DNA from 2 places in the Niabella aquatica genome. Region 1 is predicted to be linked to the other one. Evidence: riboswitches for the same ligand, from Rfam matches in the RefSeq annotation. Region 1 holds a riboswitch; the other holds the start of a gene.
What was found. Region 1 has a riboswitch for S-adenosylmethionine ahead of ACYVBM_RS20800 (trans-sulfuration enzyme family protein). Riboswitches for the same ligand answer to the same signal wherever they lie in the genome.
Positions count from the first base shown of each region.

Region 2: it holds a riboswitch for S-adenosylmethionine, as region 1 does, so the genes downstream of both, ACYVBM_RS21785 (O-acetylhomoserine aminocarboxypropyltransferase/cysteine synthase family protein) here and ACYVBM_RS20800 (trans-sulfuration enzyme family protein) in region 1, are expected to answer to the same signal.

Region 1 is NZ_BAAGYM010000038.1:263,637-271,334, forward strand. Features, by position in the region: gene ACYVBM_RS20795 (SusC/RagA family TonB-linked outer membrane protein) at 1-912, opposite strand, end outside; gene ACYVBM_RS20800 (trans-sulfuration enzyme family protein) at 1,330-2,508, opposite strand; SAM riboswitch class I at 2,654-2,768, opposite strand; gene ACYVBM_RS20805 (sulfite exporter TauE/SafE family protein) at 2,834-4,159, opposite strand; gene ACYVBM_RS20810 (response regulator transcription factor) at 4,348-5,013, opposite strand; gene ACYVBM_RS20815 (tetratricopeptide repeat-containing sensor histidine kinase) at 5,191-7,128, opposite strand; gene ACYVBM_RS20820 (hypothetical protein) at 7,355-7,698, shown strand, end outside.
Region 2 is NZ_BAAGYM010000038.1:476,109-483,806, reverse strand. Features, by position in the region: gene ACYVBM_RS21790 (homoserine O-acetyltransferase family protein) at 1-572, opposite strand, end outside; gene ACYVBM_RS21785 (O-acetylhomoserine aminocarboxypropyltransferase/cysteine synthase family protein) at 623-1,933, opposite strand; SAM riboswitch class I at 2,257-2,371, opposite strand; gene ACYVBM_RS21780 (porin family protein) at 2,507-3,199, opposite strand; gene ACYVBM_RS21775 (porin family protein) at 3,294-3,902, opposite strand; gene ACYVBM_RS21770 (OmpA family protein) at 3,981-4,655, opposite strand; gene ACYVBM_RS21765 (hypothetical protein) at 4,863-5,558, opposite strand; gene uvrA (excinuclease ABC subunit UvrA) at 5,757-7,698, shown strand, end outside.

The DNA.
Region 1 (7,698 bases):
GTTATATCCATTGCCCAGCGTGGCTATCTCCTCATCGCTATAGCCCGGCTTGTTTAAAAAATAATCTTTTTGCAGGCGAGCCCATTGTGTTGCATTCAACAGGTCTAATTTTTTTACGGATTGCGCATGGCCCTGTATATACTGGTAGTCTATAGAGCTATGGCCTTTTTTTCCCTTTTTAGTAGTGATAACTATTACACCGTTGGAACCTCTGGACCCATATATGGCTGTGGCAGATACATCTTTCAGAACGTCAATGGATTCAATGTCCGAGGGGTTCAGGAGCGATAAAGGGTTCATTTCCCCTTCAATAGTTCCGAAGCCTGTTTTAGTAGCCGCATTATCGCTAAAGAATAAAAAGCCGTCTATTACATACAGGGGGTTGTTGCTGGCATTAATGGAATTGCCTCCTCTTATTCTTATTACCGCTGGCGCTCCCGGCTGCCCCGAGCTTTGCGTAACATTTACCCCGGCCACGGCACCACCCAGCAGCACATCAACAGTGGGAGAGAGGTTATTCTCCAATATTTTTTTTGATACGGACGCGATGGAGCCTGTAAGGTCTTTCCTGCGCTGTGTACCATATCCTACCACTACCACGTCTTCCAGTTGGGCCTCCGTTTGAGCCAGTAGTATTACTGCCGGTAATTCTGTGACCGTTACCTCTTTCGGCTCGTATCCAACCCTGCTTATCAAAAACGTAGCAGGCAATGTTTGCGGGCTGGTAAGTATAAATTCGCCATTGCTGTTAGTGGTAACACCAGTAGCTGCATTCTTTACACGGACAGATGCGTTTTCCACCGGAACCCTGCTGAGAGAGTCCAGTATAATACCCTTCCATTGCTCCTGGGCGTTAGCATAAAGTGCAGTTAGAAACGTTATGTTAATAAGGAAACATAAACCTTTTTTCACAAAGCTTTTCACTATGTTTGTATTAAGATGAATAAATAAGGCCATGCAGTTTGCCTTGCAAACTGTTCCTGCCAGGGAAGCCGTTTATTTTTCCAGGCCGGTTTTCGCTCCAACGGAAACCGGCCGTTTTATTAAATTATCAATCAGCCAACATTGGCTAACTTGTATCGTTGTCAATCATAAAAAAAAGAAAGATCCTATTGCAGTATTTGAATATAAGAAGCCTATAAGTAACTGATACATCGTATATCGCTGCATTGCTTTTTAAAAACAAAACATCGCAGAGAAGATATTTTACGAGAGCTGCATTTCATTATCCTTGGTTGGTATGTTGTAAAAATGTAAAATTTCAGCAAATATAATCTTAAAATATTAGTCTATCAAAAAAGTAGACTAATATTTTATTTTTCCCAGATTTTATGAAACAGCATATCGCTGTTCGGACTTTTCCGCTACCGTATTAAAAGCCTGGTTAAGGTCTTCAACAAGGTCTGCCGCATCTTCCAGGCCGACAGATAAACGGATCAGGCTATCCGAAACCCCCGCTGCACGGCGTTTTTCGGATGGTATGCTCTTATGCGTCATTGCTGCAGGGTGGCATAGGAGGCTTTTTACGCCACCCAGGCTTTCTGCCAGTTTAAAATATTTTGTGGATGTTACAAAAGAGGTGGCTGCGGCCTCCGTATCTTCTTTTAATGTAAAAGAAACAACGCCTCCATAGCCTTTGGATTGCCTTTTTGCGATTTCATGATTGGGATGATCTTGCAGGCCCGGGTAAAACACTTTATCTACGGCAGGATGGGTTTTTAAAAACCGGGCAACCGTAGCAGCATTTTCGCAGTGCTGTTTTACCCGTAAGTGCAGCGTTTCAATGCCCCGGATAATCAACCAGCTATCAAAGGGAGACAGTACAGCACCACTGGCATTTTGTATAAATTTTATCCTGCTGCCAAGCGCTTCGTTTTCAGTAATCACCAGGCCGGCTATCAGGTCGCAATGGCCGCCTAAGTACTTGGTTGCTGAATGTACTACCAGGTCTGCTCCCAATAGTAATGGTTGCTGCAATACGGGCGATGCAAAAGTGTTGTCTACGCAGAGTAAACACCCATGTGCTTTTGCGATTTTTGCAATGACTTCAATATCCGAAATTTTGAGAGTAGGGTTGGTGGGTGTTTCTATCCAGATCAGCTTTGTTTTTGATGTGATGGCCTCGAGCACGTTATTGGCATTGGTACTATCTGTATAAGTTACTTTTATCCCGAACTTTTCATAGATATGTGTAAACAACCTGAAGGCGCCCCCATAAATATCATCAACAGCAACTATCTCATCGCCTGCCTGCAATAATTTTATGACTGCGTCAATAGCTGCCAGCCCACTTGAGAATGCTGCTGCTGTATGGCCACTTTCGAGCCCGGCTGCAATTTTTTCAAGCGTGGCACGTGTGGGATTATTGGTCCTGGAATAATCATACCCAGAATTTACTCCTGGCGCTTCCTGTACAAAAGTGGAGGTTTGGTAAATAGGAACCGATATAGCTCCTGTTAGCGGATCCGACGGAATACTGTGGAGGGTTTGTGTTACAATGCTGCTCATGACGATCTTTAATTTTTAAGGTGATAAATATTTTATTCAAACCTTATCAGAAAGGAAACCGGCATGGCTTTATAACGAAAAAGCTCACCCGACAAACCAGATGAGCTCATTATCATTCAACAAAAATAATCCTAAGCTATACACTGACTTATCTGTCCCGAAATGTACGGGATGGATTTGGCACCTTTTTTATAACAGAATGTATAAAGAGGTTGCCAAGGCTTCATTGGGCCATTACCCTCAGCCTTTCTTGATAAGAGATGGAAAAGAACTGACGCAAATATAGCGTTATTTTATTAGTCTACAATATTTGTAGGATTTTTTTTTATAAAAGTTTTACCAGTATGCGCAGGCTCCAAATAATAACCAAAATACCAACCAGTATAAAGGCGGTTTTCCTGGGTAGTCTGCCGGCCAGCTTTGCTGCCAGCGGTGCTGCTATCAGTCCCCCCAAAATCAGCCCTAGTATAGTTTGCCAGTGGCTCACACCTAGTAAAATAAAAAAAGTAAAAGCGCTGGCCAGTGTTACAAAAAATTCGCTAAGGCTTACAGAACCGATCACATACCTGGGGCTGCGTCCTTTAGTAATAAGGGTTGTTGTTACAATAGGTCCCCATCCGCCCCCGCCAAAGGAATCAAAGAATCCGCCAGCTCCGGCTAATGCCCGGTAGTGCTTGAATTTCTTTTTTGCTATCTGCTTTTTGAACGCGCTGTACAAAATTTTTAATCCTAAGAATAAAGTGTAGCAGGCAAGCAGCGGCCTTACCAGGTCGCTGTATTTCTCACCGAGGTACACTAATAACACGGCCCCGGCAATGGCCCCGATTACGCCGGGTATCAGCAGCATTCTAAACAGCTTCTTGTTTACATTTCCAAATTTATAATGACTGTAACCTGATGCGCCGCTTGCAAACATTTCGGCTGTGTGTATGCTGCCGCTGATGGCGGCAGGATTTACACCTGCTGATAACAAAATGGTAGCGCTGGTAACGCCATAGCCCATGCCTAATGCGCCATCTACCAATTGTGCAACAAAACCTGCCGCAAGCATAATGAGGAAAGACTGCCCCAAAGAATTATAAAGCGTCAGAACCTGTTCTTTGATGGCATCAAAAGGCCAGAAAGAAAAAACGATATGACCAATAAGCATAAAGGCAAAAGCTGTCAGGGCATAAGATGCTATCCTTTTATAAGAAATTTTTCTTTTTGCTCTTTCTTGTACTGAATGATCATTAAGGCTATTCGTTTTACCGGCCTGAGCAGGATAAGAGGCTTTGTAGTCTCCCTGTAAAATATGGATGTCTGTTAAGCCTGTATGAGCAGCTTCGTTCATGACCTTTTCGATAATATGCCGGCTCGTTTCTGCTACAATAACCAGGTCGGCATTTTTGATGTCCCTTTTTTCGAAGGCGCGCTCTTCGATGCTTACGTTATCGAATTGGGCCTCTAAAACCCGTATATCCTCGCGGATGTCTTCTGCTACTATCTTTATGGTAGCCTGTGTTGCATTAGTCAGCAATACATTCAATTGGTCTAATGCATCCGTTTTTCCGCCCACTATCAGAATATCCAGTTCCTCGGTTTTTAGAAATGCCTGAAAAGACCTGCCGCTGGTTATACCATTATTGCTTTTTATTGAAACTTCACTCATATAACTGTATTTGCTGTAGCACTTTGTAAAATTGGTTGCGAATATATAGTATATTTTAATATTCTACCAATTAGGTAGACTATTTATTTGTTGTGGAACGCAAATTTTGAAATTGTGCCCCCACTATCCTCGAACGAAAAAGTCCGGCGATATATGGGCCAGCAAGATGTCATATAGCGATAGGCGCTCTAAATCAGGCCTTTGGTATAGGCTATTCTCAAGGCCTGGGCGCGGCTGTTTACGTGCAGCTTCTGGTAAATATTGATACAGTGCTTTTTCACGGTGTTGGCACTGATGAATAGTTTATTGCCGATGTCCTTGTATTCAAATCCCTGGCTCAGCATTTCCAGTATTTGTTGCTCTCTTTCTGAAAGATGAAATATTTCGGTACTGTTCTTTAAAACAGGAGTAGCTGTGTGGGGTGCCTGTACCATCTGCAATATTTTATACGCAATGCTGGGTGATATGGGGCCCGCGCCGCTTTCCCAGAGATTGGTAAGCATGTCTGCAATGACAGGCCCGCTTTCTTCTTTCAGCAAATAACCGCAGGCGCCCGCTTTTATAGCGTTGAAGATTTTATCCTCATCATCAAAAATGGTCAGCACTATAAATTTTATATCCGGGTATAGTGACGATGCCGTTGCAATAGCTGTGATTCCGTTTACATGGGGCATCTCAATATCCATTAAAACAATATGGGGATGCTGCTCTTCACTCCGTTCCTTCATCTGCTCTAGAAAATTTTCTCCATCCGCAGCCTGGAACATGATTTCAAAAACCGGGTGCCGTGAAAGTTTGTCGGCAACGATTCTGCGGTTGGTGATTTTATCATCAACAATGGCAACTTTTATCATAGTAAACTTTTAAGCAAAACTGGGTTTTAAATGTCTTTATATCAATAATCCATTTGGATAATCTATTAGCATATAATCATTCCATTTCACGTGCAAACAGTAGTTCAAAAGTTTTAATAATTTCGCCGGTGTTGGTGATAATAACAATTTCTTTATGTAAACTGCATGAAATATATATTAACTGAACGGAACGTTTAAAGTAATTGCAGTACCATCATCTTCATTACTTTTTATATCTATCATTATTTTAGAAACCAGTGCCCGCTGTTTCATATTGTAGATTCCATGACTGTCCGCTTTATCCTGTACGTCCTGTATAATAAATCCTTTCCCGTTATCGCGAATAGTAACAATCCATTCCTTTTCCGTAACTGTAGAGTTCGTTTCAATATTTTCAGCGCGGCTATGTTTTATGGCATTGTTAACGGCTTCCTGAACGATCATTAAAATGTTCAGCGCTTTCGCAGAAGGGATTGTCTGCGATCCTGGAGCCACTCCCGGTGTGGTAAAGGTAATATACCTGTAGTTCCTTCGCATCTGGCTTATAAAATTGATGATGCGCATCCAAAGTCCCGAAGTTGTTGTGTCGGTCGTTTTTAAAGCCCATAAGGTTTCTCTTAAAAAAAAGAGCATGTCTTTTGCCGTATCATTGAGGTTGGCAGTAAGCTCATTGTTGGCGCTTTCCTCCTGCTTCAGCAGTTCGCTGGTATATAAGATAGCATTAGCCTGTACGCCAAGATTATCGTGCAGATCGGCAGCAATTCGTTTCCTTTCTTTCTCTTCAGCATCCTGCACGGCTTTTTCTGCCTTTAGCTTTTGCTTTTTTCTGAAGCTGATAAAATAAAGCAGGCTGATCATTAAAATAAATAGCGTAATGCTGGTATATAGAACCAGCTGGTTTTTTTTTCTGGATATATCCAATTGCTGTTGCACGATCGTAGTTTCTTTTTTCTGAACATCGTATTTTGTCTGGATATCGGCAATGGCCCGCTCCTGTTGCAACGCATACAAAGAATCTTTGGCATGGATGATTTGTGCAAGTGTTTGAGCGTATAAAGCATGGTCTTTTTTCTTTTGATAGCATCTGGCAAGAGCTTCATAAAACGAAATTCTGAAGCTAAGCGTATTCATTAATGTTTTGCCGTTGTCAATACTGGGCGAATATATATTGCCCGAAATAAGGTTGCGTTGGCAAAATGCTATGGCACTGTCCACCTGGCCGGTTTCCAGGTAGAAATCAATGAGCGTAAGATTATCATCCGTATACATAGAACCGTCGCTCATCGATGCCCTCACACGAATCATTTCTTTCAGCGAGGCTTCAGCCTTGTTGTATTGTTTCAGCTTTTGATATATACCGGCCTGACGCTGGTAGGCGATTCCCAACCCGTATAAAAGTTGTATTTTTTGGTAAAGGCTGATGGCTTTTTGGCTGAAATACAGTGCGCTGTCGGTTTTGTTGTTTTGGTTATAGGCCTCGCTCATATTAGCGAATATCGCTGCTTTTACTTTGTCGTATTTTTCGGAAGCGGTTAGCCAGGAAAGGGCCTGCCGGAACCATTTCATTGAGATATTGGGTGCTTTTCTTGCCAGGGCTATCGATCCGATAGTATTAATGTTGGTACTGTAAACAATAGTATCGGTTAGCTTTTCGGCTTCACCGGTTATTTTATAAAGTATGTCGAGTGCCGGTGCAAACTCGTTTTTCCCTCCGAGATACATAGCTTTTTGCCGGGAAGCATTAAAATAGATATCACGTTCATCAGGTTTTTGCACATCATTGCTTTTAATTACAGGGTCGATGATCATAACTGAGCTGTCTGCCCAGCCCCAGCGATAATAGCAATTGGCCATTGCTATATCGGCGAGGTCTTTTTGTTTTTTATTGCCATATACAGCGGCCAGTTTTATTGCTTCTTTGCTATATACTTCAAAGGTGTCACGGTTGATGCTTTGGTATTCACCGCAAAAGGCCAGTATAGCCTCAAGCCTTTTATGGGGGGTGGAGCTATGATGAATATTATATAAAAGGCTGTCTACGGTTTTTGTCTGGCCGTAGACACAGGAAAAAAAGATGATCGATAATACTGTAATTACAGAGGTGTATGGCCGCACAGCAGTTTTTTGTAAAGATACCTAATCCACTTTGTTTAAAAACTATCCAAATGGAGCATTGCCGGTGATGAATATTGTAAAGAGATTTGTGAACGGGTTGACGGCCTTGCGATTCGATCAGCAGATATCCGAACGCTTGCCGGGTTATGATTTTTAGCTCCAAAAGGAACTGGAGCTCATTGCCGCGCATCGCGCTGGGCCGATGAAAATAATAAAATAATTAGATATGAAAAAAATGATTTCAAAAGTATTCTCATTCGCAATGATAATGTTCGGGGGCATCCTGTTATTATCCCTGCCTGGCTGCAAAAAAGACAATAATAGCAATTCCGAAGATGGCTTTGCCACGGTATGGGCACCAATAGGAGGCGAAGGAAAGTATGAGGTGACCGCGTTCTATGATGGTGCGGAGCATAAATACAACATCGATGTGAGCGAAAAAGATTACCTCTCCCTAAAAACGGACGGCAACTGCAACGGATACCTTTATCCGTTGGGAAAGTTTACAGGTAAATGGCGAAAAGAAGGGAATAAGATATTGAAGATCGATCAGGCAACCGTTGAAAATGC
Region 2 (7,698 bases), 210 kb from region 1:
GTTTTATTGAGCCAGGTAGCGTCTGCCTCTATCGCAAACCTTTGAGAAGCATTGAAAGCCTTGCCCCAGGGCGAATGCATGGCATTGGTAGCTATGGGGAAAATATATTCAAATAGCTCAGGGGCCTGTACCGCCCACTCCATCAGTTGCTGGCCTCCGGTACTGCCGCCAATACCAATCTTTATCTTGGTTATACCCAGGTCTGCCTGTAACAAACGATAGGCATGCACCATATCCCTTATTGTAAAAAAAGGAAAATCGTGATAATATGAATTACCCGTTTTAGGATTCACATCCAAAGGGCTGATGCTTCCGTAACAGCTGCCGGGCATATTTACACAAATGATAAAATGCTTTCCTGGATCAAATACTTTCCCGGCTCCTATCATTTCGGGCCACCACTCATGTGGACAACTATTGGCCGTAAGCGCATGAAATATCCAAACCACATTATCCCCGGCCTCATTGAGCGTTCCATAAGTTGTATATGCCAGGTGCAGATGATGCAAAACCGCTCCGCTCTCTAAAGTAAATGGCGCAGTATATCTAAAAACCTCTTGATTCATATTCATAAAAAACTGTTCCGGTACAGAGTAACGACCGGAACAGTTTTGATTTTATTTTACGCAAAAACTGCTGCAAAAGCCTGCTCAAAATCGGCCTTTATATCCTCTATATATTCAATACCTACGCTTATGCGGATCAGGTTATCTAAAACACCTGCATTCTTTCTTTCTTCTTCCGTTAATTGCTCGTGCGTGGTAGATGCGGGATGTATGGCCAGTGTTTTGGCATCACCCACGTTTGCCAGGTGGCTTACCAGTTTTAACGAATTGATGAACTTCCGCCCGTTTTCCAGTCCTCCTTTTATACCAAACTGTAATACGCCTCCAAAACCATTAGTGAAATATTTTTTCGCCAGCTGGTGGTATTCGCTGCTTTCCAGGCCAGGATACCATACAAAGTCTACGTTCTTATGCTCTTCCAGCCATTGTGCCAGCGCCAGGGTATTATCTACAGTACGCTGTACCCTTAATGAAAGGGTTTCCACACCCTGCAGCAACAGGAAAGAATTGAACGGGCTGATAGCAGGTCCCAGATCCCTCAATCCTTCCACACGCGCCCGTATTGCAAAAGCAATATTAGGCAGGCCCAAAGGATTCCCTTCACCAAATACTTCCCAGAATTTCAGCCCGTGATATCCTTCAGAAGGTTCGGTAAACTGGGGAAATTTCCCGTTGCCCCAATTATAATTACCCCCGTCAATGATAATACCGCCAACGCTGGTACCGTGTCCGCCGATCCATTTAGTTGCCGAATGCACTACCACGTTGGCGCCATGTTTAATAGGCTGGAATAAATAGCCGCCAGCTCCAAAAGTGTTATCCACTATTAACGGTAAATCCACTTCTTTTGCCAGTGCAGCAATTTTTTCAAAATCCGGGACATTCAGTTTGGGATTACCCAACGTTTCAATATAGATGGCTTTCGTTTTTTCATCAATGAGTTTTTTGAAATGCTCGGGGTTATCATCTTCTGCAAAACGCACTTCTATACCAAGGCGCTTAAAGGCAACTTTGAATTGATTATAGGTACCTCCATACAGGTAAGGAGAAGTAACAAAATTTTCTCCCGCCTGCAACATATTAGCAATAGTAAGGAACTGAGCTGCCTGTCCGGAAGAAGTAGCCAGTCCTGCTACCCCGCCTTCCAGAGCGGCTATGCGTTGCTCAAATACATCGGTGGTAGGATTCATAATGCGGGTATAAATATTGCCGAACTCCCGCAGGCCAAAAAGATTCGCTGCTTGTGCTGCATCTTTAAACTGGTAAGAAGTGGTTTGGTAAAGAGGCACAGCACGGCTGCCCGTTGTTGGATCCGGTTGCTGACCGGCGTGTACCTGAAGCGTATCAAAATGTAACGCGTTGCTCATAAAATAAAAAATTTAATCATTAAATAATAAGTATGTTAACCGTTAAAGTACCAAAAAGGCTGATAAAGCCGGTAGAAAATATATTATGCCCCGAAAGGCATACAATGCCTGTTACCATACGTTGTAAGTACAGTACCAGCAGGGGTTGTATGATATTGCAGTTGTAACATTTCTCTAAAATTTTCTCACTTCCTGTTATTTCAAATTCGTATAAGATGATTCTACTAGCTCCCGAATACGTACCAGGCATATACAAAAAAGCCCCCCTGTAAGCAGGAGGGCTTCGCATTTATTTTTAATATATTTATTAAACTGAAACTTCCGGCTTATCTTTCTACGTTTACAAACGTAGTAGGAATTGGCACCTTGTTCCAATGTTAAGAGAACAGGTTGCCAAGGCTTCACAGGGCCCATACCCTCTGCCTTTCTTGATAAGTATTTTAAAGAACCTTGCCTGTTATTGGCGAAACGCAAATATATAACAGTGCCGTCAAATAAAAAAGTATTACCAAAATAACATATTTTCATTCCAATTGTTTCAGAACTTGTACTGCAAGATAGCTGTAATACTTTTTAGAATTTGTACCCAAAAGAAATTCCAAAGCCGATATTTTTTAATATATCCCCGGTTTTGTTATCGTCAACTTTTGGGGCAATATTTATTAATCCTAATTGCCCGTTTAACTGAAACGATAGTTTTTTAGCAAACTCATATCCTGTAAGAACGTTTGCTCCAAAATCTAATGGCTTCCCATAGGTAAACTTCGCACCGGGTGAAATCCGGTAATAATTATCAGTTGCAGCAGCATCAGTAAATTGTAAATTTCCGTTCCACTCCGGCTGGATATTAGGCCAGTTATTTTCATTGGGCGGTGTACTCCATCTTCCTCCTAGCCCATAACCCAGGTAAGGCCCGGCGCCCAATAAAATGATTCCTTCACCGAGCTGAAGCTTATAAACAAAATTTAACGGCAACTCCAAATAATAGGCGGTTGCATTTAATTTAACCGCCTCAGCATCCTTGTAGCCCTTAGAACTGAAGAGCAAAGCTGGTTGAATATAAATCTTATCTGTTATCGGTATATCAACATTTCCACCCACATGAAACCCCGCTTTTATTTTTGGTGCAACATTCTGGTTGCTTTTTGTAAAACTTACATTTGTAAAATTCACCCCTGCACGTATCCCCCATTGAGCCTGCGAATAAACCTTAACAGTCATTAGTATCATGGCCGGCATTAAGCATAAAATCATTTTTTTCCTCATAAAAATCAAGTTTAATATAAGGCTAAAATATAAGATATTACATGAAAAAGCCGCTTTAAATAAGCGGCTTTTAACATTACGGATCAGTATTTCTTTAGAATTTATACCCTATAGTAACCCCAAAAGAGGTATTATTAATGGTCTTCGGATTATCTGTATCCGGCAATTTAACCAAGCCAAGATTCGCATTCAGGTTTAAAGATAAACCATTGCTTAACTGGTAGCCCGCTAACAGCTTTCCACCTGCATCCAATTTCTTAAGTCCTGCATCATCCCAGTCTCCCTTTCCAGAGAAGTTACCGATGTCTCCTTTTACTTTTCCAACGCCCATGCCCACATAAGGTCCAACGCCTAATAACAGGTTACCATTACCTAACTCCGGCTGGTATTGAAAGGTAACAGGCAGCTGCAGGTAATTCAAGTGAAGTTTGGAATCTACCAATCCTTCATATTTAGCCCCGTTTTGCACATAGCTTAAACCAGGCTGAATTACAAAATCATCTGCAATGCCAATATCATAGGTTATACCAGCCTGGAACCCGGTTTTTAACTTATTGTCATCAGGAGCATCTTTTCCTGTAATATTCGAGAAGTTCACACCGGCATTAACACCGAAGCGACCAGCCTGCGCATGAGATTCCACAGCAGCAAAACTGAACGCTGCAAATAACACCCCACCAAACAATAATTTCTTCATTTTCATAAATATAGATTTAAAATTTTAATAAATTAGATAGGTAAACGAATACCATAATCATTTACTTTAATGGTAAGCCGGAATTTATTTAGTGCCGGCTTCTTTTGCGGCATCTGATTTCATTTTTTCATTGGCAGTGATCAGGAACTCAACGCGACGGTTCTGAGCACGGCCTTCAGGTGTATCATTGGTGTATTTAGGGTTTCTTAAACCATATCCCACTGTGCTTAATCTTTGTAAGCCAATACCCTGGTCGCTTAAATAGTTAGATACTACAGAAGCTCTTCTTTCAGACAGTGCCTGGTTATACTTTTCGGTACCTGTATTATCTGTATGGCCCTGGATCTCCACATCTGTATCGGGATATTTATTCAATATAGTGATCAGGTCATTTAAAGTGGATTTAGACTGTGGAGTAAGAGCTGCCTGATCAAATCCGAAAAGCACAGCGCTGCTGAATTCTACTACAATACCCTCTTCCACCCGCTCTACTTTTGCCCCGGGTACTTCCTGTTTGATCTCTTCGGCCTGCTTATCCATTTTTTTACCAATGATAGCTCCTGCGGTGCCTCCTACTGCCGCACCAATAATGGCTCCCAGGCCTGCGTTACCGGCGGCTTTACCAATAACAGCGCCTACCGCCGCACCACCACCCACACCTATAGCAGCACCTTTCTGTGTTCGGGTAGCTGTTTCGCAGCCAGCTAGCGCAAGTCCTGCAAAAGCAGCAGCAAATAATGTTGTTTTTACGATTTTCATTAGTATTGTTTTAAAAAATTTAAAAGATTTATGACTGCAAAGTAAATCACTATATCCTGATAAACATCAGTTTACTTTCAAATCAGCCAAACTCATCAGCCATTTATCAAAATATATGCCAACGAATTTTACTATAGACAGGCCGTTACGTAAAAAGGCTGCCTCTAAGGCAACCTTTTTTTATTTCTTAACCCGGATCAAGCCTTATTACCGGCTTTTAGGGGCAGCGGCCAGATCTACGATTTTGGTAAGGATGTAATTCGTTCCCTTTTCACCTACCTGTTTTTTCGTATTTTTTTTATCTTGATTTTTGGCTATAGCTGCTGAGCTGTCATATGCGGCATCTGCCGAAACTACTTCTGAACTGTCAGTTTCTTCAATTTCAGGAAAAACAACAGCAGGATCGTCCTCGTTAAACCTGCCGCCAAGATTTACATATAATTTATTGCTGGCAGAATCGAATATTATAGTTCCTTCTTTTAACGACTTGCCGGAGTAGCGGGCACCGGTGTGAGCGGTTGCAGTATGGTCTTCCTGCATTGCCGGCTCTTCCCCTGCATCGTTAAGCAATGTTTTCTGTACAGGAATTTTATACGTAGCCGGCGAAGCTTTGAGATCTGCCTTAAAGCGGCCCTGCGGCATACCATTTATCCATATCACCCCTTTATTTTCACTATCCCTCGTTACTGTTACCGGCGAAACTTCTCCTTCTTTATCGGTGTATTCATATCTGCCCAGTACGGGAAAGATCATTTCATCCGTAAGCTCACCAGGCATAGGGAGCAGTTCTTTAGCCTGCGGTTTATAATTTTTAGGTACTTCGGGAGCAGTAGATACCTGCGCCAGCGATACTGTAGTTATTGACACAGAAAGCGCCATCATCAATAAGTAATTTTTTTTCATCTGTTTGTTTTTTTATGCCTGCCGGATTATCCGGGTAAGGCGAGGTTTAAATGGTTGGCCTGATATATGATTATATAGGTGCGCCGGTAAATTCAGATTCGGGATGATAAAAAGAAATTATTATGCCAAAATTTATTTATAGGCTATTAAACCTTTATTTTAGATTTTAGTTATGAATGAGACCGATCTTAAACTTATATGACCAGATCTTCAAAAACAGCAATCAAAAAATTGGAAACGAAAGATTTACAAACAATAACCGTAACAGGTGCCAGGGTACACAACCTGAAAAATATAGATATATCTATTCCTAAAAATCAGCTGGTGGTGATCACAGGTATCAGCGGAAGCGGTAAATCATCGCTGGCTTTTGATACTATTTACTCCGAAGGGCAGCGCCGTTACATGGAAACCTTCGGGGCGTATGCGCGGCAGTTCATCGGCGATATGGAACGGCCCGATGTGGACCAGATCACTGGCCTTTCGCCGGTTATTTCTATAGAGCAAAAAACCACCAACAAAAATCCCCGATCCACAGTGGGCACCGTTACCGAAGTGTACGATTTTTTCCGTTTACTATTTGCACGCGTTGGAGAAGCCTATTCGTATAACACCGGCAAAAAAATGGTAAAATGGAGCGAGGAAGAAATTGTTGAAAATATTTTCCAAAGATTCTGTAACCAGAAAATAAACATACTGGCACCGTTGGTACGTGGCCGTAAAGGGCATTACCGGGAGCTGTTCGAAGACGTGCGCAAGAAAGGCTTTCTCAAAGTGCGTGTAGATGGAGAAATAAAAGATATCACGGCTAAAATGCAGGTAGACCGTTATAAGATCCACGATATAGAACTGGTAGTAGATCGCCTGCAGGTAACAGACGACCTGAAAGCAAGACTGAGCCAAAGCGTACAGCAGTCGCTGAAACTGGGTAAAGACCTGATCTTCGTTTTAGAGAACGGCCAAACCGAAATAACGCAATATTCCAAAATGCTGATGTGTGAAGATACAGGCATCAGCTACGAAGAGCCTTCGCCCAACTCTTTTTCCTTTAACTCTCCCTATGGAGCCTGTCCTTATTGCCGGGGCCTGGGCACAAGCTCGGTTATTAACATGGATGCAGTATTGCCCGATATGTCAAAAAACATTAAAGAAGGGGGTATTGCACCTTTGGGGGAAGAACGCAGCGCCAGCGTGTATCAGCAGGTAGAAGCCTTTGCCCGGAAATATAAAATAAGCTTAAGCAAGCCATTAAAAGATATATCACAGGATCAGCTCGACCTGTTGTTATACGGAGATGGAGGCGCACAAAAAATATTATATCTCGACGGCACCGATGAGTCCATCCCTGATTATTATACCGGTAGCTATGAAGGCATCATCCCTATGCTCAAGCGCTGGTACCTTTCTACACAAAGCACCGAGGTGCTGCGCGACTGGGTAGAAAAATTTATGGAGTTGCAGCCCTGCCCTGCCTGCAATGGCGACCGCCTGAAGAAAGAAAGCCTCTGGTTCAAGATCGATGGTAAAAATATTGCCTATCTCAGCCATCTTAATTTAGATAACCTGGCGGCATGGCTCGATGGCATTGAGCTGCGCCTGAGTAAAAAACAAAATGCCATTGCAAAAGATATTTTAAAAGAAATAAGGGAACGCCTGGGATTTTTGCTGGATGTGGGGCTTACCTATTTATCACTAAACCGGCCCAGCCGTACATTGAGCGGCGGCGAATCGCAGCGCATCAGGCTGGCCACACAAATAGGATCGCAGCTGCAGGGCATTACCTATATACTGGATGAGCCTTCTATTGGCTTACATCAAAGAGACAACCAGCGCCTTATTACCTCGCTGCAAAACCTGCGCGATATCGGCAACAGCGTATTGGTGGTAGAGCATGATAAAGACATTATGCTGGCGGCCGATTATTTAATCGACATCGGGCCCAAAGCCGGTTATCACGGAGGTCGTATTGTAGCCCAGGGCACCCCCAAACAAATTTTAAAATTAGATACCATTACAGCAGGTTACCTGAACGGGCATTTAAAGATCGAAACGCCCGTGGAAAGAAGAAAGGGCAACGGGAAATTTATTGAATTAAAAGGGGTAACCGGCAACAACCTGCAAAACGTAAACATACAATTCC